Regions from separate parts of the Isoptericola sp. NPDC058082 genome, predicted to be linked through region 3. Evidence: riboswitches for the same ligand, from Rfam matches in the RefSeq annotation. Region 3 holds a riboswitch; each other region holds the start of a gene.

Evidence for each region. Region 3 has a riboswitch for S-adenosylmethionine ahead of ACFVS0_RS01705 (O-acetylhomoserine aminocarboxypropyltransferase/cysteine synthase family protein). Riboswitches for the same ligand answer to the same signal wherever they lie in the genome.
Region 1: it holds a riboswitch for S-adenosylmethionine, as region 3 does, so the genes downstream of both, ACFVS0_RS19665 (aminotransferase class V-fold PLP-dependent enzyme) here and ACFVS0_RS01705 (O-acetylhomoserine aminocarboxypropyltransferase/cysteine synthase family protein) in region 3, are expected to answer to the same signal.
Region 2: it holds a riboswitch for S-adenosylmethionine, as region 3 does, so the genes downstream of both, ACFVS0_RS07250 (methylenetetrahydrofolate reductase) here and ACFVS0_RS01705 (O-acetylhomoserine aminocarboxypropyltransferase/cysteine synthase family protein) in region 3, are expected to answer to the same signal.

The regions. Positions count from the first base shown of each region.
Region 1 is NZ_JBHVSQ010000021.1:13,608-20,579, forward strand. It holds gene ACFVS0_RS19645 (amidase) at 1-337, shown strand, start outside; gene ACFVS0_RS19650 (MerR family transcriptional regulator) at 338-745, opposite strand; gene ACFVS0_RS19655 (NAD(P)-dependent oxidoreductase) at 795-1,691, shown strand; gene ACFVS0_RS19660 (CsbD family protein) at 1,802-1,975, shown strand; gene ACFVS0_RS19665 (aminotransferase class V-fold PLP-dependent enzyme) at 2,049-3,491, opposite strand; SAM riboswitch class IV at 3,526-3,642, opposite strand; gene ACFVS0_RS19670 (RNA polymerase sigma factor) at 3,729-4,409, shown strand; gene ACFVS0_RS19675 (protein kinase) at 4,409-5,596, shown strand; gene ACFVS0_RS19680 (hypothetical protein) at 5,700-6,236, shown strand; gene ACFVS0_RS19685 (hypothetical protein) at 6,263-6,433, opposite strand; gene ACFVS0_RS19690 (rhodanese-like domain-containing protein) at 6,699-6,972, shown strand, end outside.
Region 2 is NZ_JBHVSQ010000004.1:60,620-67,591, forward strand. It holds gene ACFVS0_RS07235 (carbon starvation CstA family protein) at 1-2,237, shown strand, start outside; gene ACFVS0_RS07240 (YbdD/YjiX family protein) at 2,221-2,469, shown strand; gene ACFVS0_RS07245 (NADP-dependent oxidoreductase) at 2,510-3,409, shown strand; SAM riboswitch class I at 3,503-3,609, shown strand; gene ACFVS0_RS07250 (methylenetetrahydrofolate reductase) at 3,615-4,661, shown strand; gene metE (5-methyltetrahydropteroyltriglutamate--homocysteine S-methyltransferase) at 4,687-6,972, shown strand, end outside.
Region 3 is NZ_JBHVSQ010000001.1:365,616-372,587, forward strand. It holds gene ACFVS0_RS01680 (ABC transporter permease) at 1-209, shown strand, start outside; gene ACFVS0_RS01685 (ABC transporter permease) at 206-1,123, shown strand; gene ACFVS0_RS01690 (dipeptide ABC transporter ATP-binding protein) at 1,120-2,847, shown strand; gene ACFVS0_RS01695 (M20/M25/M40 family metallo-hydrolase) at 2,844-4,259, shown strand; gene ACFVS0_RS01700 (GNAT family N-acetyltransferase) at 4,388-4,834, shown strand; SAM riboswitch class IV at 4,921-5,034, shown strand; gene ACFVS0_RS01705 (O-acetylhomoserine aminocarboxypropyltransferase/cysteine synthase family protein) at 5,049-6,377, shown strand; gene ACFVS0_RS01710 (LLM class flavin-dependent oxidoreductase) at 6,374-6,972, shown strand, end outside.

The DNA of each region.
Region 1 (6,972 bases), on a different contig from region 3:
GCTCACGGCGTTCGAGCGCAGGCTGGTCGCGCAGGTGTCACGGTTCGACGCCGTCGTCACCCCCGCGCTCGCGACGACGCCCCGCCCGCTCGGCTGGTTCGACCCCGAGGACCCCGAGCGCAACTTCGAGCAGCAGTGCCAGTACACGCCGTGGACGTCGATGCTCAACGTGGCGGGGCTGCCGGCGATCACGCTGCCGACCCGCTGGACCGACGACGGGCTGCCGATGGGCGTCCAGCTGATCGGGCGGCCGGGCGGCGAGACGACGCTCCTCGCGCTCGCCGCCCAGCTCGAGGACCGGCTGCGCTGGGCGGATCGGCACCCTCCGGCCTGGTGATCAGGCGGGAACCCTCTCCGCCGTCGCGCCGTCGAGCGGCGGGTAGGTCTCGCCACCCACCCGCTCCGCCGCCGCGATGTACCCGGCCAGGGCCGAGCGCGAGCGGGCGAGCCTCGCCATCTGGTCCTCCAGACGCCGCAGGCGGGAGCGCATCGCGGTCAGGAGCTCGGCACAGCCGGGCAGCTGCGGCTCCTCGCCGACCGCGCACGGCAGGACGTAGGCGATGTCCTCGGACGACAGGCCCGCGTCGAGCAGGTGCCGGATCTGGCGCACCCGCAGCACGGCCCCCTCGTCGAACTCGCGGTAGCCGTTCGAGCGTCGGGCGACGTCCAGCAGGCCCTGGGCCTCGTAGTAGCGCAGCTGGTGCGTCCGCACGCCCGTGCGGCGGCTCAGCTCACCGATCCGCATCCCGCTCCCCCTTGACCTTCACACCGGTATGAACGTCGACGATGCTGCCATGGTCACCAGAACCCACAAGCCGTCGTCCCCCGCCCCCGTCTCCGTCGTCGGACTCGGCCTCATGGGTCGCGCGCTCGCCGGCGCGTTCCTGCGGGCCGGGCACCCCACCACCGTGTGGAACCGCACCCCCGCCAGGGCCGACGCGTTGGTGGCGGACGGCGCGCACCTGGCGCCCACGGCGGCCGCGGCGGTCCGTCCCGGCGGCCTGACGATCGTCTGCCTCACCGACGACGCCGCCGTGCGCGAGCTGCTCGGCCACGACGACGTCGACCTCGCCGGCGCCACGCTGGTCAACCTCACGTCCAGCAGCTCCTCGCAGGCCAGGGAGACCGCCCGGTGGGCCGCCCGGCGCGGCGCGCGATACCTCGACGGCGCGATCATGGCCGTGCCGCCCGCGATCGGGACGGCGGACGCGGTCGTCCTGCACAGCGGGCCCCGGACGGACTTCGACGCGCACGCCGCCACCCTCGCCGCGCTCGGCACCGTCACCCACCTCGGCGAGGACCCCGGGCTGGCGTCCCTCTACGACGCGGCCGGCCTCACGATGATGTGGAGCGTCCTCGACGCGTGGCTGCACGGCACCGCCATGCTCCGCACGGCCGGGGTGGACGCCGCCGCCTTCGCCCCGTTCGCCCGGCAGATCGCGGAGGGCGTGGCCGCCTGGCTGCCCGGCTACGCGGAGCAGGTCGACAGCGGCAGGTTCCCGGCGGAGGCCTCGGCCCTCGAGACGGACGCGCGCGCGATGGCGCACCTCGTCGAGGAGAGCGCGGCGCTGGGCGTGAGCACCGAGCTGCCGAGACTGCTCAAGGCCGTGGCCGACCGTGGCGTCGCCGCGGGCCACGGTCACGAGCAGTACCCGGTGCTGATCGAGGAGTTCGGCCGCCCGACGCCCTGACCTGCCGGTCGCCACCCGGAGGACCACGACCTGAGACGTCGGCGTGCGAGCCGGCGGGCACGCGCCTACGGTCGGTGCTCGAGGTCGTTCGTCCGACGGAAGGAGCCCCGATGGGACTGGGAGACAAGGCCAAGCACCTGGCGGAAGAGGCCGAAGGCAAGGCCAAGGAAGCCACGGGCAAGCTCACCGACGACGAGAGCAAAGAGGCCGAGGGCAAGGCCCAGCAGGCCAGCGCGAACCTCAAGCAGGCGGGCGACGACGTCAAGGACGCGTTCAAGGGCTGACCCGCTGACACGACGGGGCGCCACCGCACGGTGGCGCCCCGTCGTCATGTCCGCCCGGGGCGGGGCCGACGGCTCAGAGGTCGTCGGGCAGGCAGCCGAACGCCTCGTCGGCGCCCAGCGCGGCGGTGGCGAGCAGCCCCTCGAGGCCGGAGCCCTCGGGCACGGGGCGCGGGTCGTCGACGACGACCCACAGCCCGTCCACGACGTCGTACTGCGCCTGCGGCCCCTCGGTCACGAGCGAGCGGACGGCGGCGACGAGCCGCTCGACCTCCTCGCCCGCGGTGCCGAGGCCCACCGACGCGCGGACGGCGCCGGCGTCGAAGCCGAGGCGGCCGAGCAGCGGGTGGGCGCAGAACCGGCCGTCGCGCACGCCGATGCCGTGCTCGGCGGACAGGTACGCGGCGACGAGGCCCGGGTCGTACCCGGTGACGGTGAACGTCACGACCCCCACCGGGTCGACGGCGTCGTCCCAGACGTGGACGACCTCGACGCGCTCGATCTCGCCGAGCCCGTCCACGAGCCGGCGCCGCAGGGCGTCCTCGTGCCCGGCCGCGACCCACGGGTCGAGGGCGGCGAGCTCGTCGCACGCGGCCGCGAGCGCCACCGCTCCCACGACGTTGGGCGAGCCGGCCTCGTGCCGGGCGGGGCCCTCGTGCCAGTCGGTCGTGGTGGTGCGCACCCGGCGCACGGCGCCGCCGCCGGCCAGGTACGGGGTGCCGGCGTCGAGCCAGTCGCGCCGGCCGACCAGGGCACCGGCCCCGAACGGCGCGTACGTCTTGTGGCCCGAGAACGCGACGTAGTCGACGCCCGTCTCCGCGAGCGAGAAGCGGCGGTGCGGCACCAGCTGGGCGCCGTCGAGCACGACGCGCGCGCCGGCGCCGTGCGCGGCGGCGACGACGTCGGCCACGGGCAGCGCCTCGCCGGTCACGTTGGACGCGCCGGTGAGCGCCAGGAGGGCGTAGGGGCGGCCCGCGGCAGCGGCCGACCCCAGCTCTTCCTCGATCTCCGCGAGGGTGGCGGCCACGGACGGGCCGCCCGCGACGACGGTCGCGTCGGTGACGCGCTGCCAGGGCAGCAGGTTGGCGTGGTGCTCGATGTCGAGCACGAGGACGCGGCCGGGCTCGCCGGTGGCCGGGTCGGCGGGCACGCAGCCCGCGAGCAGGTTGAGCGAGTCCGTCGTGTTGCGGGTGACGATCGTGAGGTCGTCCTCGCGGGCTCCGACGAACGCGCCGATCGTGCGGCGGGCCGTCTCGTACAGGGCCGTCGAGACCTGCGACAGGTAGCCGGCGCCGCGATGGACGCTGGCGTACAGCGGCAGCACGCGCGCGACCCGGTCGGCCACGGCCTGCAGGGCGGGCGCCGACGCCGCGACGTCGAGGTTGGCGTACGGCAGCTGACGGCCGTCGACGAGCGGCACGAGCGTGTCGCCGCCGACGACGGGCAGCACGGGTGCGACGTCCTGCACGGCGCCGACGCGCGCGGCGGGCACCGCAGGCGCGGGGGTGAGCGTGGTCATGCGTGGTCCTCCTCGGTCGTGCCGGGGAGGTGGCTCCCCGCGCTTGCCCGCGCGCCGGACGGCGCAGGGCCAGGTCGTCACCCGGGGCACCCCGCCGCGAGAGGAGGGTTGCCGGCCAGCGAGCCGGGGCTTCGCGCTGGCGCTCTTGACCTGCCGCCCATCGTGCGTGCGCAGCACCACACGGTCAAGCGGAGCCCGCCCCCTTCTCACGATGCGGTCGCGTGAGACGCTGGATGCATGCCCGATCGCACCGTTCCGGCCTCCGGCGCGCCTCCGGGAGGCCCCGTCGGAAGCCCCGTCGGAACCCCGGCCGAGCTGGTCGCCCGCGCCCTCGCCGGCGGCGACCTCCACGCCGCAGGGCTCGCCGCCCGCGCGGCGACCGGGGACGACGCCGCCGACGTCCTCGACCTCGTCGGCGGGCGGGCCGCCGCGGGCTCCGCGCCCGCGACCGAGCTGCTGGTGGAGCTGCTGGACGCGTCCGGCGTCGTCCGGCGCTTCGTGCGCGGCGCCCTGCTCGACGAGGCCGCCGTGGACGACGTCTCCCAGGACGTGCTGGTCTCCGTGGCGACGTCGGTCCGGTCGTTCGCGGGCGGGTCGCGGGTCACCACGTGGGTGCACGGGATCGTGCGCCACCGGGTGGTCGACCACCTGCGACGGCAGCGCGCCACCGCTCCCCTGCCCGACGACGACGTCGGGCCGTCGGAACGGATGAGCTCCCTCATCGCCACGCGCGCCACCGTGCGCGACGCGCTCGCCGCCCTGCCCGAGCTCTACCGCGAGCCCGTGACGCTGCGCGACATCGAGGGCCTGCCCTACGCGGAGGTGGCCGACCGTCTGGGGCGCAGCGTCGGCACCGTGAAGTCACAGGTCTCGCGCGGCCGCGCGCTCGTGGCCGCGGCCCTCGGGAGCCTGTCCTGATGGCCGCGCCGGCCGCGCCCGAGCCGCTGCTCGGGCGGTACCGGGTGGGCGACGTCATCGGCGTCGGGTCGTTCGCCACCGTGCACCGCGCCGTGGACGAGCGGCTGGACGACGTCGTCGTGGTGAAGGTGCTGGCCGAGAACCACAGCCTCAACCCGGAGGTCCGCGAGCGGTTCATCGCGGAGGGCCGGGCGCTGCGGCGGGTGGCGAGCCCGCACGTCGTCGCCGTGCACGACATCGGCGAGAGCGACCGCCAGCAGCCCTACCTCGTCCTCGAGCTCGCCGACCGCGGCACCCTCGCGGCCCGCGTCGCGGCCCTGCGGGCGGACGGGTGGACGGCGACGCCCGCCGACGTGCTCGCCGTCGCCCGGGGGCTCGCCGCCGCGGTCGAGGCCGTGCACGCCGCGCACCTCGTGCACCGGGACCTCAGCCCCGGCAACGTGCTGCTGCGTACCGGCCCGGAGGGTGCGGTCGAGGGCGTTCCCGCCGCCGTCGTCCGGCCGGACGAGCGCCTCGTCCTGGCCGACCTCGGCATGAGCAAGGACCTGGCCCGCAGCTCCGGGCTGACCGTCGCGGGCGGCACCGAGGGGTTCCGGCCGCCGGAGCAGGACGGCCCCGGCACGGTCGACACCCGCGCCGACCTGTGGGCGATGTCCGCGCTGCTGTCCTGGCTCGTCGAGGGCGCCGACCTCCCGCGCTCCCTCGACGCCGCGCTGCGCCGCAGCCTCGCCGACGCCCCCGCCCGGCGGCACCCCGACGCCGCAGCCTGGCTGGCCGACGTCGAGGGGGCGCTCGGCCCGGGCACGACCGGCGGCCCGGACCGCGCGCGACGCCGCCCGGCCGCCGTCGTCGTCGCCGCGGTCACCGCCGCCGTCCTCGGCCTGGGCGCGGGCGCCGGCGTCACGGCCTGGCTCGACCGGCCTCGCTCGGCCGCGGGCGGCGCGAGCGTCGCGATCTCCGGGCCCGGGGCGGCGACCGTCGGCGAGCCGGTCACCCTCACGGCCGACGTCGCGGGCGCGGAGCACTGGGTGTGGACGCTGCCCACGGGCACCTACGTGGCCGACGACGAGCGCGTGCGGCTCACCGCCAGCAGCACCGGCGCCGCCGAGGTGGTGCTCGAGGCCCGCGCCCCGGACGGGACCGCCCTCACGGCCGTGCACCGGCTGCGGGTCGGCGCCGGGTCCTGACCCGGACGAAGAAATCTCGGTCCGCGTGCAACCTTTCCGCCGCCGCGGACGACTCACGGGGGTCAGCACCGCACGGGGCTGCCCCCATCGACCAGGAGAGACCATGCGACACCTTCCCCGCCGACTGACGCCGATCGCCCTCGCGAGCCTCCTCGCCCTGAGCGCGTGCGCGTCCCCGACCCCCGACGCCGAGTTCGACGACCCGGGCAGCTCGGCGTCGGACACGACGGCGACGCAGCACGCCGACGACGCCGCGGGCGCCGACGAGCAGGCCGACGGGACCGAGGAGACCGCCGACGCGCCGGCGGCGAAGGACCCCTCGGCGTACACCGTCCGCTACGCCGACAGCGACAAGACCGTCATCACCCTCGACCGGGCCCAGGTGGAGCAGCTCACCGGCACCGACCTGGCCGCCGGCACCGACGAGGCCGAGGCCGCGCTCGCGGAGCCCGGCACCTGGTCGGGTGCGGACACGAAGGAGCACGCCGACGTCATCGTCGACGCCGCGACCCGCGAGTCCGACCGGATCGACCGCGTGCTCACGCAGCAGGCGGACGGCCGCGACGTCGAGCTGCGGCTGTTCGTCAAGCACCACCAGCACGCCCACGTGGCGCACTTCGGCGAGGACGACGACGACTGATCCCCTGGGTGTGGGTGTGCCGCGGGTCAGACGCCAGGGCCGTCCCGCCAGCCGAGCACGTTGTCCGCGCCCTGGGGGTAGGGGGCCTCGTGCGGGCGCCCGCCCTCGGGACGCGGCGGCGGCAGGTCGCGCGGACGCTCCAACGGCTCCTTGCGCTCGCGCCGGAACCACCCCTTGATCGTGGCGAGGATTGCCATCGTCCGTCTCCTTCGAGGTGCGGCCGAGCCCGAGTCCTGCCGGAGACTTTACCTTCGGCCGCGCCTGGGCACACCGGGGACGCGCGGCGTTCGCGTCCCGAGACGGGGTGACCAGCACGCGGACGCTGTCGTACGATCGCCAGGACCATCCCGAGCGGCCGAGTGACGTGGCACGTCGACGCCGCAGCAACCCGCGGGCCGGTCGCCGGCGACGGCGGCCCGTCCGGACGAGGGTGCTACCGCCACGACCGATGGGAGGACTGCGATGAGCACCCAGATCGATCCCCGCCCCGCCGAGGGCTACGCCGGCGACCTCACCCCGCAGCAGGCGTGGGACCTGCTCGCCGGCGATCCGGACGCCGTCCTCGTCGACGTGCGCACCGAGGGCGAGTGGCGCGCCATCGGCGTGCCGGACACCGCGACCGCCGGGAAGACCCCGGTCTTCGTCGAGTGGGTGCAGGCGGGCGGGCGCCCGAACGCCGGCTTCCTCGCCGAGCTCGCCGCCGCGGGCGTGACCGCGGACCGCCCCGTCGTCTTCC
Region 2 (6,972 bases), on a different contig from region 3:
ACGAGATCGTCCCCGACCCCGCGCTCCCCCCGACGGCGGTTCCCGCCGAGGACCTGAAGCCCCGCTGGACACCCGCGAAGATCGCGCTCTGGGCGGCGATCGCGCTGCTCGGTGGCGTCGCGTGGGTCATGATCGCGCTGGTGCGCGGCGAGACCATCAACGCCATCTGGTTCGTCTTCGCGTCGGTGTGCACGTACCTCATCGGGTACCGCTTCTACTCGAAGGTCATCGAGCGGTACATCACCCGCCCCGACGACCGCCGCGCCACCCCCGCCGAGACACGCGAGGACGGCAAGGACTTCGTCCCCACCGACCGCCGCGTGCTGTTCGGCCACCACTTCGCCGCCATCGCCGGCGCCGGCCCGCTGGTGGGCCCGGTGCTCGCCGCGCAGATGGGGTACCTGCCGGGCACCATCTGGATCATCGTCGGCGTGGTGCTCGCGGGCGCCGTGCAGGACTACACGGTGCTGTTCTTCTCCATGCGCCGCGGCGGCCGCACCATCGGCCAGATGGCGCGCGAGGAGCTGGGCCGCATCGGCGGCGTGGCCGCGATCGTCGCGTCCCTGCTGATCATGATCATCATCGTGGCGATCCTCGCCCTCGTGGTCGTCAACGCCCTCGGCGAGAGCCCGTGGGGCGTGTTCAGCGTCTCCATGACGATCCCGATCGCCCTCTTCATGGGCGTCTACCTGCGGTACCTGCGCCCGGGCAAGATCACCGAGGTCTCCCTCATCGGCTTCGTCCTGCTGCTCGCCGCGATCGTCGGCGGCGGCATGGTGGCCGACACCGCGTGGGGCGCGGAGTTCTTCCACCTCGACCGCACCACCATCGCCGTCGGCGTCATCGTCTACGGCTTCGTGGCCGCCGTGCTGCCCGTATGGCTGCTGCTCGCCCCGCGCGACTACCTGTCCACCTTCATGAAGGTGGGCGTCATCGTGGTGCTCGCCGGCGCCGTCGTCATCGTGCGGCCCGAGATCAACGTGCCCGCGATCAGCGAGTTCGCGAGCGGCGAGACCGGCCCGGTGGTGTCCGGCAACCTCTGGCCGTTCCTCTTCGTGACGATCGCGTGCGGCGCCCTGTCCGGGTTCCACGCGCTCATCTCGTCGGGCACGACGCCGAAGCTCGTGGAGAAGGAGCGCCAGACGCGCTTCATCGGCTACGGCGGCATGCTCATGGAGTCGTTCGTCGCGATCATGGCGCTGGTCGCCGCGATCTCGATCGACCGCGGCGTGTACTTCGCGATGAACTCCTCGGCGGCCGCCACCGGCGGCACCATCGAGGGCGCGGTCGCGTTCGTGAACTCGCTCGGCCTCGCCGGCGTCAACCTCACGCCCGACATGCTCAGCACCCTGGCGACCCAGGTGGGCGAGCCGTCGATCGTGTCCCGCACCGGCGGCGCCCCGACGCTCGCGCTCGGGCTGGCGCACATCATGCACCAGCTGGTGGGCGGCACCGCGATGATGGGCTTCTGGTACCACTTCGCGATCATGTTCGAGGCGCTGTTCATCCTCACCGCGGTCGACGCCGGTACCCGCGTGGCCCGCTTCATGCTGCAGGACACCATCGGCAACGTGGCACCGCGGTTCAAGGACATGAGCTGGCGACCCGGGGTGTGGGTCTGCACCGCGATCATGGTCGCGGGCTGGGGGACGATCCTGTATCTGGGCGTCACCGACCCGCTCGGCGGCATCAACACGTTCTTCCCGCTGTTCGGCATCGCGAACCAGCTGCTGGCCGCGATCGCGCTCGCCGTCGTGCTCGCCATCGTCGCGAAGCGGGGCCGCGCGTACTGGCGGTGGCTGTGGATCGTGGCCCTGCCGCTGGCCTTCACCGCGCTGATCACCATCTGGGCGTCGTTCGAGAAGATCTTCTCGGACGTGCCCGCGGTGGGGTACTGGGCGCAGCACCGGGCGTTCAAGGACGCGCTCGCCGCCGGCGAGACGTCGTTCGGCACCGCGCCCGACGTCGCGGCCATGGAGGCCGTGGTCCGCAACACCTTCGTGCAGGGCACCCTGTCGATCGTGTTCGTGGTGCTGTCGATCGTCGTGATCCTCGCGTCGCTGGTCGTGACGATCAGGGCGTTCCGCACCGGCGGCGGCGAGAACCACGAGGACGCGCCCGTCGCGTCGCGCCGGTTCGCCCCGGCCGGCCTGTTCGCCTCGTCGACCGAGAAGCGGATCGAGAAGGAGTGGGCCGACGCCGGCCTGCGGGAGTCCAGCGGTGCCGGGCACCACTGAGCCCCGCACCGGCAGGGTGCACGACGTCGCCCGGGCGCTGGCCCGGGCGGCGTCGGCGGGGTGGGCGAGCCTGCGCTGGTACGTGCGCCAGGTGATGGGCGACGACGCCTACGCGACGTACGTCGCGCACGAGCGGTCGGCCCACCCCGGCCGCGCGCCGATGGGCGAGCGCGAGTTCTGGCGGGAGCACTACGCGGAGCAGGACCGCAACCCCGGCTCGCGCTGCTGCTGAGCGGCGCGCGCGACGGTGCCGGCCGGGCCAGGATGGGCGCGTGCGCGCGATCGTGTTCGAGTCCCACGGCGGCCCCGAGGTGCTGCATCTCGCCGACGCCCCCGACCCTCAGGCCGGGCCCGGCCAGGTGCGCGTGCGCGTCGAGGCCGCGGCCGTCAACGGCTGGGACGTGAAGTCCCGCGCCGGCACGACCGGCGGCCCGCCGCCGACGTCGCCCGTCGTGCCGGGCCTGGAGGTGGCGGGGGTCGTCGACCAGGTCGGGGACGGCGTGGCCGGCGTCGCGCCCGGCGACCGCGTCGTGGGCTTCGCCGTCGGCGGCGGGTACGCCGAGCTCACCCGGACGTCGGTCTTCGCCCGCGTGCCCGCCGGGCTCGCCGCGACCGACGCCGTCACGCTCCCCGTCGCCGCCGAGACCGCGACCCGCGTGCTGCGCCTCCTCGACGTCCGGCCCGGCGAGACGCTGCTCGTGCACGGCGCCTCGGGGTCGGTGGGCGAGCTGGCCGTCCAGCTCGCCGTGCGCCGCGGCGCCCGCGTGATCGGTACGGCGTCGCCGCGGAACCAGGAGCGCGTCGCCGCCCTCGGCGCGACACCCACCACCTACGGCGCAGGGCTCGTGGAGCGGGTCCGCGCCCTCGCCCCCGACGGCGTGGACGCCGTCCTCGACACCACCGGCGCGGGCGTGCTGCCCGACTCGATCACCCTGCGCGGCGGCACCGAGCGCATCGTCACCATCGCCGACGACGCCGCGGCAGACCTCGGCGTCGAGGCCAGCTGGCGGTCCGAGCGCGACGCCGGCGAGCTCGCCGAGGCCGTCGACGCCCTCGCCCGCGGCGACCTCGTGACCACCGTCGGCGCGGTGCTCCCGCTGGCCGACGCGCCCCGTGCGCACGCTCTGGTCGAGAGCGGCCAAGCCGGCGGCAAGGTCGTGCTGGTGCCCTGAGCAGGGCGTTCCCGCCCGCCCGGCATCCGCGATCGTCTCAGCAGGCGGTCTCATCCTCGCCCGTATCGCGGATGCTGCGTACGATCGCGTGACAAGCCATCCAGAGCGGCCGAGAGTCCTGGCTCGACGACGCCGCAGCAACCCGTTCTCCGACGGAAGCCTCCCGAGGACGAAGGTGCTCACGCCAGGATCGATGGAGTGACGCATGGTCGCAGAGGCATCCTTTTCGCCCACCCCGGCAGCTCAGCCGGCAGTTCACCCGGCGCTGCCGGCACGCCCGACGGTCTCGTTCGAGCTCATGCCGCCGCGCCGGCCGGACGCCGCGCCCAAGTTCTGGGAGACGGCGCGCCGGCTCGTCGCCGCACGACCGGACTTCATGTCCGTGACGTACGGCGCGGGCGGCGGTGACCGGGCGACCGCCCGCCAGGTCGTCGCGACCCTGCTCGAGGGCACGCCCGTCCTGCCGGTGGCGCACCTGACCTGCGTGGGCGCGCACCGCGAGGACGTGTCCGCCGTCATCGACGACTTCCTCGACGCCGGCACCCGCGCGTTCCTCGCCCTGCGCGGCGACCCGCCGAAGGACCAGCCTGACTGGGAGCCGCCCGCCGACGGCGTCGCATCCTCGATCGAGCTCGTGCACCTGCTGCGCGAGGTCGAGGCGCGGCGCTGCGCGACCGACCCCGGGGCCGCCCTGCGCGGCGCCGCCCGCCCGATGACGATCGCCGTCGCGACGTTCGTCGACGGCAACGTGCAGGCCGGCACCACCCGGGCCCAGGAGGTCCGGCGCCTCAAGGAGAAGCAGGACGCGGGGGCGAGCTTCGCCATCACGCAGCTGTTCTACGAGGCCGACTCCTACACCGACTTCGTCGCCGAGGCCCGCGCGGCCGGGGTGACGATCCCGATCCTCGCGGGGCAGCTGCCCACGACCGAGCCGCGCCGGCTCCGTCGCGTCGAGGAGCTCACCGGCGTCCGCGCGCCCCGGCACCTGCTGGACGCGCTCGACGCCGCGGGGGACCCGGAGGCGCAGCACGCCTACGGGACCGCGCGCGCCGTCGAGCTCGCCCAGCGCGTGCTCGACGCGGGCGCCCCCGGCATCCACGTGTACACGTTCAACAAGTACCGTCCCGCTCTGGACCTGCTCGAGGGTGTCCACCTCGGCGGACCGGCGCCGGCCGACGTCACGTCGGACGGCGCGGACCTGGCCAGAAGGCCGTGGGTACCGAGCATCCCGACCCAGGCTCCCGCCGTCTGAGCGGAGCCCGAACTCTGGAGTGCTCATGTCCACCACCAGCACCACCCCCGCCGCGGCATTTCCCGGCGGCACGATCCTCGGCTACCCGCGCATCGGGCGTCGCCGCGAGCTCAAGAAGGCCGTCGAGTCGTTCTGGGCCGGGCACACCGACGCCGTCGACCTGGAGGTCACGGCCGGCGCGCTGCGCCGCGAGACCGCCCGCCGCCTCGTCGAGCGCGGGCTGAACCCCGACGACGGCTCCGTGCCGGGGTCGTTCTCCTACTACGACCAGGTGCTCGACGTCGTCGCGCTGCTCGGCGCCGTCCCCGAGCGGTTCCGCGACCTGCTCGACGACGAGGACGGCTCGCTCGAGCTCGACGGCTACTTCACCGTGGCCCGCGGCCGCGGCGAGGACGCCCCGCTCGAGATGACCAAGTGGTTCGACACCAACTACCACTACCTGGTCCCCGAGATCAGCGAGACGACGCCGGTCTCGTTCGCCGACCACCGCATCGTGCGCGAGTACGCCGAGGCCAAGGAGGCCGGCGTCACCACGCGCCCCGTGCTCGTGGGCCCGGTGACGTTCCTCGCCCTGTCCAAGGCGGCCGACGAGGCGGGCGACGGGTTCCACCCGCTCGACCGGCTCGACGACGTCGTCGCCGCGTACGCCGACCTGCTGCGCGCGCTGGCCGCGGTCGGGGTGCCGTGGGTGCAGCTCGACGAGCCCGCGCTCGTCACTGACTCCCTCGACGTGCCGGCCGAGCGCCTGCACGCGGCCATCGCGTCCGCCTACCGCGCCCTGGCGACCGACCTTGCGACGGCCACCGACGACGCCGACTCCGAGGACTCGGGCGAGCGGCCCGCGATCCTGGTGACGGCGCCGTTCGGCGGCCTGCACGAGGACGCCCTCGCGCTCCTCGCCGCGACCGACGTCGACGCGATCGCGATCGACCTGGTCAAGGGCGCCGTGCCCGCCGGGCCGGTGCCGGGCCTCGAGGGCAAGACCCTCGTCGCCGGGGTGATCGACGGCCACAACGTGTGGCGGGCCGACCTGGCCGCCAAGCTCGACGCGGTCGAGTCGCTGCGGGGCCTCGGCGCCGTCGCCCTCGCCGTCGGCACGTCGACGTCGCTGCTGCACGTGCCGCACGACGTCGAGGACGAGGTGTACGACCAGCACGCGGCGGGCACCACCCTCGACCCGCGCCTGCGCGACTGGCTGGCGTTCGCCGACCAGAAGGTGGGCGAGGTCGCGACCCTGGCCCGCGCCCTCACGGACGGTCGCGCGGCCGTCGAGGACGCGCTCGCCGCGTCGTCCGCGGCCGTGGCCTCGCGCGCGACGGCGGCCGGCGTCGTCGTGCCCGAGGTGCGCGACCGCGCCGCGGCGCTCACCGACGCCGACTTCGCCCGCGGCCCGTACGCGGAGCGCGCGGCCGCCCAGGCCGCGCGGCTGAACCTGCCGCCGCTGCCCACGACGACGATCGGCTCGTTCCCGCAGACCCCCGAGATCCGCAAGGCCCGCGCCGCGTGGACCAAGGGCGAGCTCGCCGACGCCGACTACTCCGCCGCGATGCGGGAGGAGATCGGGCGCGTCGTGACCCTGCAGGAGGAGCTGGGCCTCGACGTGCTGGTGCACGGCGAGCCCGAGCGCAACGACATGGTGCAGTACTTCGCCGAGCAGCTCGACGGGTTCGCGGTGACGGCGAACGGCTGGGTGCAGTCGTACGGCTCGCGCTGCGTGCGCCCGCCGATCCTGTGGGGGGACGTGCAGCGCCCGGCGCCGATCACCGTCGAGTGGTCCGCGTACACGGCGTCGCTCACCGACAAGCCGGTCAAGGGCATGCTCACCGGCCCGGTGACGATCCTCGCGTGGTCGTTCGTGCGCGACGACCAGCCGCTCGGCGACACCGCGAACCAGGTGGGCCTGGCCCTGCGCGACGAGATCGCGGACCTGGAGGCCGCGGGCATCGGCATCGTGCAGGTGGACGAGCCCGCGCTGCGCGAGCTGCTGCCGCTGCGCCGCGCCGACCAGCCCGCCTACCTCGACTGGTCGGTCGGGTCGTTCCGGCTCGCGACGTCGGGCGTCCAGGCGGCGACGCAGGTCCACACGCACCTGTGCTACTCGGAGTTCGGCGAGGTCATCGGCGCGATCGACGGCCTCGACGCCGACGTCACGTCGGTGGAGGCGGCCCGCTCGCGGATGGAGATCGTGCCCGAGCTCGCCGACGCCGGGTACTCGCGCGGCATCGGGCCGGGCGTCTACGACATCCACTCCCCGCGCGTGCCGTCGCCTGCCGAGGTCACCGAGCTGCTGACGCTCGCCGTCAAGGCGATC
Region 3 (6,972 bases):
TCTCCCGCGTCGGGCTCGGCCGGCTCACCGTGCAGTCGGTCAACCAGCAGGACGTGCCCGTGGTCCTGGCGATCGTCGTGCTGTCGGCGCTCGTCTTCGTCGTCGTCACCCTCGTGGTCGACCTCGTCTACCCCCTGCTCGACCCCAGGATCCAGGTGCGGGCCCCGCGCCGGGCCCGCACGAGGCGACCCACGGCGGTGACCGCATGACGCTCCAGACCCTCTCCCGGCCCGCGGCCCGGGCCGCCGCTCCCGTCCCGGCGCCCGCCGCCGGCGCGGCGCGCGACGGCCGACCCCGGCGCGCGGCCCGCGCCGTCCGCCACGTGCTGCGACGGCCGGGGCTGCTGGTCGCGGTGGCCGTGCTGCTGCTCGTCGCCGCCTGGGCGGTCGTGCCGCAGGCGTTCACCGCCCAGGACCCGCTGGGCGGCGTCCCCGCCGACCGGCTCCAGGCGCCGTCGGGCGCGCACTGGTTCGGCACCGACCACCTGGGGCGCGACGTGTACGCCCGGGTGGTGCACGGCGCGTCGCTCACGCTGCGCACGACGGCGCTCGCGGTGGTCGTCGGCCTCGTCCTCGGTTCCCTGCTGGGCCTGCTCGCGGGCTTCCTGCGCGGCTGGGTGGACGACGTGATCGGCCGGCTGGTCGACGTGCTGCTGGCGATCCCGAGCATCCTGCTCTCCCTGGCGATCATCACCGCGCTCGGCTTCGGGCCGGTCAAGGTGGCGATCGCGGTGGGCATCGGCTCGGTGGCGACCTTCGCCCGCGTCATGCGGGCCGAGGTGCTGCGCGTGTCGACCTCCGTGTACGTCGAGGCGGCCCGGGCGTCCGGGCTACGTTGGCCCGCCGTGCTCGGGCGCCACGTGCTGCCGAACTCCTCCGGCCCCGTGCTGGCGCTCGTCGCCCTCGACTTCGGCACCGCCGTGCTGGCCGTGTCCGCGCTGAGCTTCCTCGGCTACGGCACGCCGCCACCAGCGCCCGAGTGGGGCGCGCTCGTCTCCGGCGGGCGCGACTACCTCGCCACCGCGTGGTGGCTCACCACCCTGCCCGGGCTCGTCATCGTGGCCGTCGTGCTCGCCGCCAACCGTGTGTCGCGGGCCCTGGAGAAGTCGGGAGAGGACCAGTGACCGGAGCAGCACGCCCGCCGGCGGCGGAGGCGCCCGCGCCCCAGACCCCGGTGCTCGAGATCAGCGGCCTCGAGGTGGCCTACCGGGCCGCCGACGGCGGCACCCGCCCCGCCGTGCGGGGCGTGGACCTGCGGGTCGGGGCGGGAGAGGTGGTGGCCCTGGTCGGCGAGTCCGGCTCGGGCAAGAGCACGACGGCGCACGCCGCCCTGCACCTGCTTCCCCGCGGCGGCGAGGTCACGGCCGGCCGCATCCGGCTCGACGGCCGGGACCTCTCCGACCTCACGGCGAAGGAGTGGCAGGACGTGCGCGGCCGCCACGTGGGCCTGGTGCCGCAGGACCCGACCGTCTCCCTCAACCCGGTGGTCCGGGTGGGGGACCAGGTCGCCGAGGTGCTCGTCATCCACGGGTTGGCGCGCCGCGCGGACGCCAAGGTCCGCGCCGTCGAGCTGCTGCGCCAGGCCGGCGTGGACGACCCCGCGGCGCGGGCGCGCCAGTACCCGCACCAGCTCTCGGGCGGCCTGCGTCAACGGGTGCTCATCGCGATCGCCATCGCGGCCGGGCCCCGCCTGATCGTCGCGGACGAGCCGACCAGCGCCCTCGACGTCACCGTGCAGCGCCGCATCCTGGACCACCTCGACTCGCTCGTGCGCGAGACGGGCACCGCGGTGCTGCTCATCACCCACGACCTGGGGGTGGCCGCCGACCGGGCCGACCGCATCGTGGTCCTCGAGCAGGGACTGGTGGTCGAGGAGGGCCCCGCCGCCCGCCTGCTCGCCGAGCCGCAGCACCCGTACACGCGCGCGCTCCTGGCGGCCGCGCCGAGCCTGGCGAGCTCGCGCCTCGTCGTCGGCGGCGACCGCGGCCCCGCCCCCGACGCCGAGCGGCGCGCGGAGCCGGCGCCGTCCTCCGCGGAGGGCACGGCGTCGCCGGTGCTCGCGCTCGACGGCGTCCGCAAGGAGTTCCCGCTGCCGCGCGGGGCGGAGCGCCGCACCCTCGTCGCGGTCGACGACGTGAGCCTCGCCGTGGGGCGGGGGCGCACCTACGCCCTGGTCGGGGAGTCCGGCTCGGGCAAGAGCACGACGGCGCGCCTGGCGCTGCGTCTCGAGCAGCCCACGGCCGGGAGCGTCGTGTTCCGCGGCGAGGACATCACGGACGCGCGCGGACGGGAGCTGCGCGCGCTGCGACGGGGCTTCCAGGTGGTGTACCAGAGCCCGTACGCGTCGCTCGACCCCCGGTTCACGGTGGAGCAGATCGTGGCCGAGCCGCTGCGCGCCTACGGCGTCGGCGATCGTGCGGAGCGCGCCGACCGGGCGCGGGCCCTGATCGAGGACGTCGCGCTGCCGGCCGACGTGCTGCGGCGCGGCCCCCGGGAGCTCTCCGGCGGCCAGCGCCAGCGCGTCGCCATCGCGCGGGCGCTCGCGCTGCAGCCGGAGCTCGTCGTGCTGGACGAGCCGGTGTCCGCGCTCGACGTCTCGGTGCAGGCGCAGATCCTCGAGCTGCTGGTGCGGCTCCAGGCCGAGCACGGGCTCGCGTACCTGTTCATCTCGCACGACCTCGCGGTCGTGCGGCAGGTGGCCGACCAGGTCGGCGTGATGAGCCGCGGCCGGCTCGTGGAGCAGGGTGCGGCGGACCAGATCCTGCTGGACCCGCAGGAGGAGTACACGCGCGAGCTCGTCGCGGCCATCCCCGGCCGCCGGGCCGTGCAGAGGCTGGAGACGGTATGACGACCACGACGACCTCCACGACGACCTCCACGACGACGTCCACGACGACGGCGGCGCCCACGACGAGCGGCGGGCGGCGGCTCACGACCGAGGAGGTGCTCGCGGGCCAGACGGTCGAGCTGCTGCGGGCGCTCATCCGCAACGCGTGCGTCAACGACGGCACGGTGGGCTCGGGCCAGGAGGTCCGCAACGCGGAGACCATCGCGGACTTCCTCGACGGCGCCGGGCTGGAGCTCGAGCGGGTGGACCCACAGCCCGGGCGCACGTCGCTGGTCACGCGCGTGCACGGCACCGACCCGACGGCGCCGAGCCTCGGCCTGGTCGGGCACACCGACGTCGTCCCCGTCGAGCCGGACGGCTGGAGCCGCGACCCGTTCGGGGCCGAGCTCGTCGACGGCTGGGTCTGGGGCCGGGGCGCGATCGACATGCTCGGGCTCACGGCGGCCTACGCCGTCGTGACGCGGGCGCTCGCGACCTCCGGCCGCCCGCCGCGCGGCGACCTGCTGCTCGCCGCCGTCGCGGACGAGGAGCACGGCAGCGTGTGGGGGGTCGACTGGCTCACCACCCATCGGTGGGACCTGGTGCGGGCCGACCACGTGCTCACCGAGTCCGGCGGCGTGCCCGTGGGGCCGCTCGGGGCGCGGACGCTGGCCGTGGGGGAGAAGGGCGGCGCCGGCCGGCTGCTGCGCGTGCACGGCCGGCCCGGGCACGGCTCCGGCCCGTGGGGCAGCAGGAACGCCATCGTCATCGCCGCGGAGGTGGTGCGGCGCATCGCCGCCGCCCGCGGCCCCGTCGTCGTCGGCGACCTCTGGCGCCGGTACGTGGACGCGCTGGCGCCGGAGCCAGACCTGCGCGCCGCCCTGCTCGACCCGGAGCGGCTCGACGACGCGCTCCCGCGGCTCGGCGCCCTCGGCGCGGTCGCGCACGCCACGACGCACACGACGCTCGCCCCGACCGTCATCGGCGCCGGGTCCAAGCCGAACGTCATCCCGGGCCTGGCCGAGATCACGCTCGACATCCGCGTCCTGCCGGGCACCCGGCCCGGCGACGTCGAGGCGCTGCTCACCGAGACCCTCGGGGACCTGGCGGAGCACGTCGAGATCGTGGGCGACCGGTTCGGCGAGCCCTCCCTGTCGCCCACGGACAACGACCTGTACCGCGTCATCGAGCGGACGGTGTCGGCCCGCACCGGGGGCGCCCCCGTGGTGCCGACCCTCGGCACGGGCGGCACCGACGGGCGGTTCTACCGGCGCCGCGGCGTCCCGGCCTACGGCTTCGGGCTGCTCAGCGCCGACTGGGACCCCGGCGCGTGGCGCGGGCTGTTCCACGGCAACGACGAGCGGGTCGACGTCGCCTCCCTCGAGCTCACCACCGCCGCGCTGCACGACGTCGTCACGACGTTCCTGCGCTGAGGGCGGGCATGGGAACGGCCACCGCCAGGGTCCCCGGCCCCGCGACTCCCGGGGACGGCCCGCCGGGACCGGCGCGATGGGTCGCCACCGGATGGGACGACCCCCGCGCGGCCGCCCTCCGGGACGCCATGGACGCGGACCTCGCGCCCCGCTACGCCGCCCTGCGTGCCGAGCGGGCCCGTCTGTTCGCGGCGCGCGCGCCCGGCGGCCTCCAGGTCGTGCCGACGGCCGAGGAGGTCCTCGTGACCTGGTTGGCCCTCGTCGGCGACGAGCCTGTCGCGACGGCGTCGCTGCGCCGGCTCGGCACGCCGGACGCGGCGACCGACGCGGTGACGTACGAGGTCAAGCGGCTCTTCGTGCGCCCCGCCCACCGGCGGCGCGGCCTGGCGGCCGCGGCGTTGACGGCGGTGGAGGGCTCGGCGCGGGAGCGGGGGATCGGCGAGCTGCGGCTGCAGACCGGTGTGCTGCAGCCGGAGGCGGTCGCGCTCTACGAGCGCGAGGGGTGGCGGCGGATCCCGCCGTACCCGCCCTACCCGCCCGAGTCGAGCGTCTGCTTCGTCAGGTCGCTGCGGTAGCTGGGACAGCACGTGCGGGTCCGGCATACGAGACCGCGCCGGACCGGGGTTGACGGCCGCGCCCTCGTCGGCTTCCCTGCGCCCCAGGTGACGAGCGCCAGTGCCAAGGCCCGGCTGGCTGGCCGGCAACCCTTCGACGTGACGGGGTGCCCCGGGAGCGACCTGACCGCTGCGCGACCGCGCGGGGGTAAGCACGGTTCTCCAGGAGACGACGTTGACGACCCTGACCGAGACGCACCCCACCGACCCGACCCGGCCCCACGGGTTCACGACGACACAGGTCCACGCCGGGGGTTCCGAGGGCGACGGCCCTGGGAGCGCGAGCCCTCGAGCGACCCCGATCCATCTCACGGCGGGGTTCCGGTTCGCCGGCTACGAGGACGCCGAGGCGCACTTCGGCGCCGGCGAGGGATACGCGTACACGCGCCACGGCAACCCGACCACGGAGTCCGTCGAGCGCCGGATCGCCCGCCTGGAGGGCGGTGCCGAGGCGCTGTTCCTCGCCTCGGGCCAGGCGGCGATCACGACGACGCTCCTCGGCCTCGTCGGCGCGGGCCAGCGCGTGCTCGCCTCGCCCAGCCTCTACGAGGGCACGCGGGGGCTGCTCCTGGAGAACCTGCCCCGCCTCGGGATCGAGACCGACTTCGTCGCGGACCCGGCGGACGTCGGCGCGTGGGAGCGGGCGATCACCCCGGACACCCGGGTCGTGTTCCTGGAGTCGATCCCCAACGCGCGCGGCGACGTGCACGACCTCGCCGCGATCGCGCGGGTCGCGCACGCCCGCGGTCTCGCGTTCGTCGTCGACAACACGCTGGCCACCCCGTACCTGCTGCGACCGATCGAGCACGGCGCCGACGTCGTGGTGCACTCCGCGAGCAAGTTCCTCGCCGGGCACGGGTCGGTGCTGGGCGGGGTGGTGGTCGACGCCGGGACGTTCGACGCCGAGGCGTCGGGCCGGCTGTACCCGCACCTGGTCGCCCCGTCGCGGCTCGGCGGGGCGAGCCTCGTCGAGCGGCACGGCGGCCGGGCCCGGATCGCCTACCTCCGCGAGAGCGTCGCGCCGCGGTTCGGGCCGACCCCGTCGCCGATCAACGCGTTCCTCGTGGGGCAGGGCGTCGAGACGCTCTCGTTGCGCGTGGCACGGCAGAGCACGAACGCGCTGGCCGTCGCGCGGTTCCTCGAGGGGCGGCCGGAGGTCGACCACGTGGACTACCCGGGCCTCGGTTCGAGCCCGTCGGACGGGCTCGCGCGCCGCTACCTGCCCGACGGGCAGGGCGCCGTCCTGCAGGTGACGCTCCACGGCGGCGCGTCGGCGGCGCGCCGGTTCGTCGAGGGCCTGGGGATCGTCACGCACATGACGCACGTGGGCGACGTGCGCTCCCTCGTGCTGCACCCGGCGAGCACCAGCCACGTGCTGCGCACCCCGGCCGAGCAGGCCGCGCAGGGCGTCCACCCGGGCACGCTGCGCCTGTCCGTCGGCATCGAGGACCTGCCCGACCTCCTGGACGACCTCGAGCGCGGCCTCAAGGCGGTGGCGGCATGACCCGGCTGCAGCACCTCGGCTGGTTCCTCGCGCGCGGCTTCGGCCCGCACGGCTGGGGCCACGACTCCCTCGGGTGGGGCTACGACTGGACCCGGCCGGACCTCTACCAGGAGTCCGCGCGGGCGCTGGACCAGGCCGGGATCGACCTGCTGATCATCGAGGACGCGCCGTCCCTCGGCGGGCCCGAGACGCTCGACCTGCGGGTGCGCGCCGCGTTCGGCGGGCCCAAGCACGACCCGCTCCTGCTGGCCCCGTACCTGTTCGCCGCGACGCGGCACCTCGGCGTCGTGCCGACCGTGAACCCGGCCGCCGTCCTGCCGTACACCGCGGCGCGGCAGCTCGCCTCGCTCCAGCACCTGTCCGGCGGGCGGCTCGGGATCAACGTCGTGACGGACGTCGGCAGCGCGCGGCACTTCTCCGACGCGCCACCGCTGTCCCACGACTCCGCGTACGACCGGGCCGAGGAGTGGCTGGCGGGGGTGCGCGACCTGTGGCGCAGCTGGGACGACGGCGCGCTCGTCGCGGACCCGGTGACCGGCCGGTACGCCGACGGGTCGCGGCTGCGGCCGGTGCGTCACCGCGGCGAGCACTACGC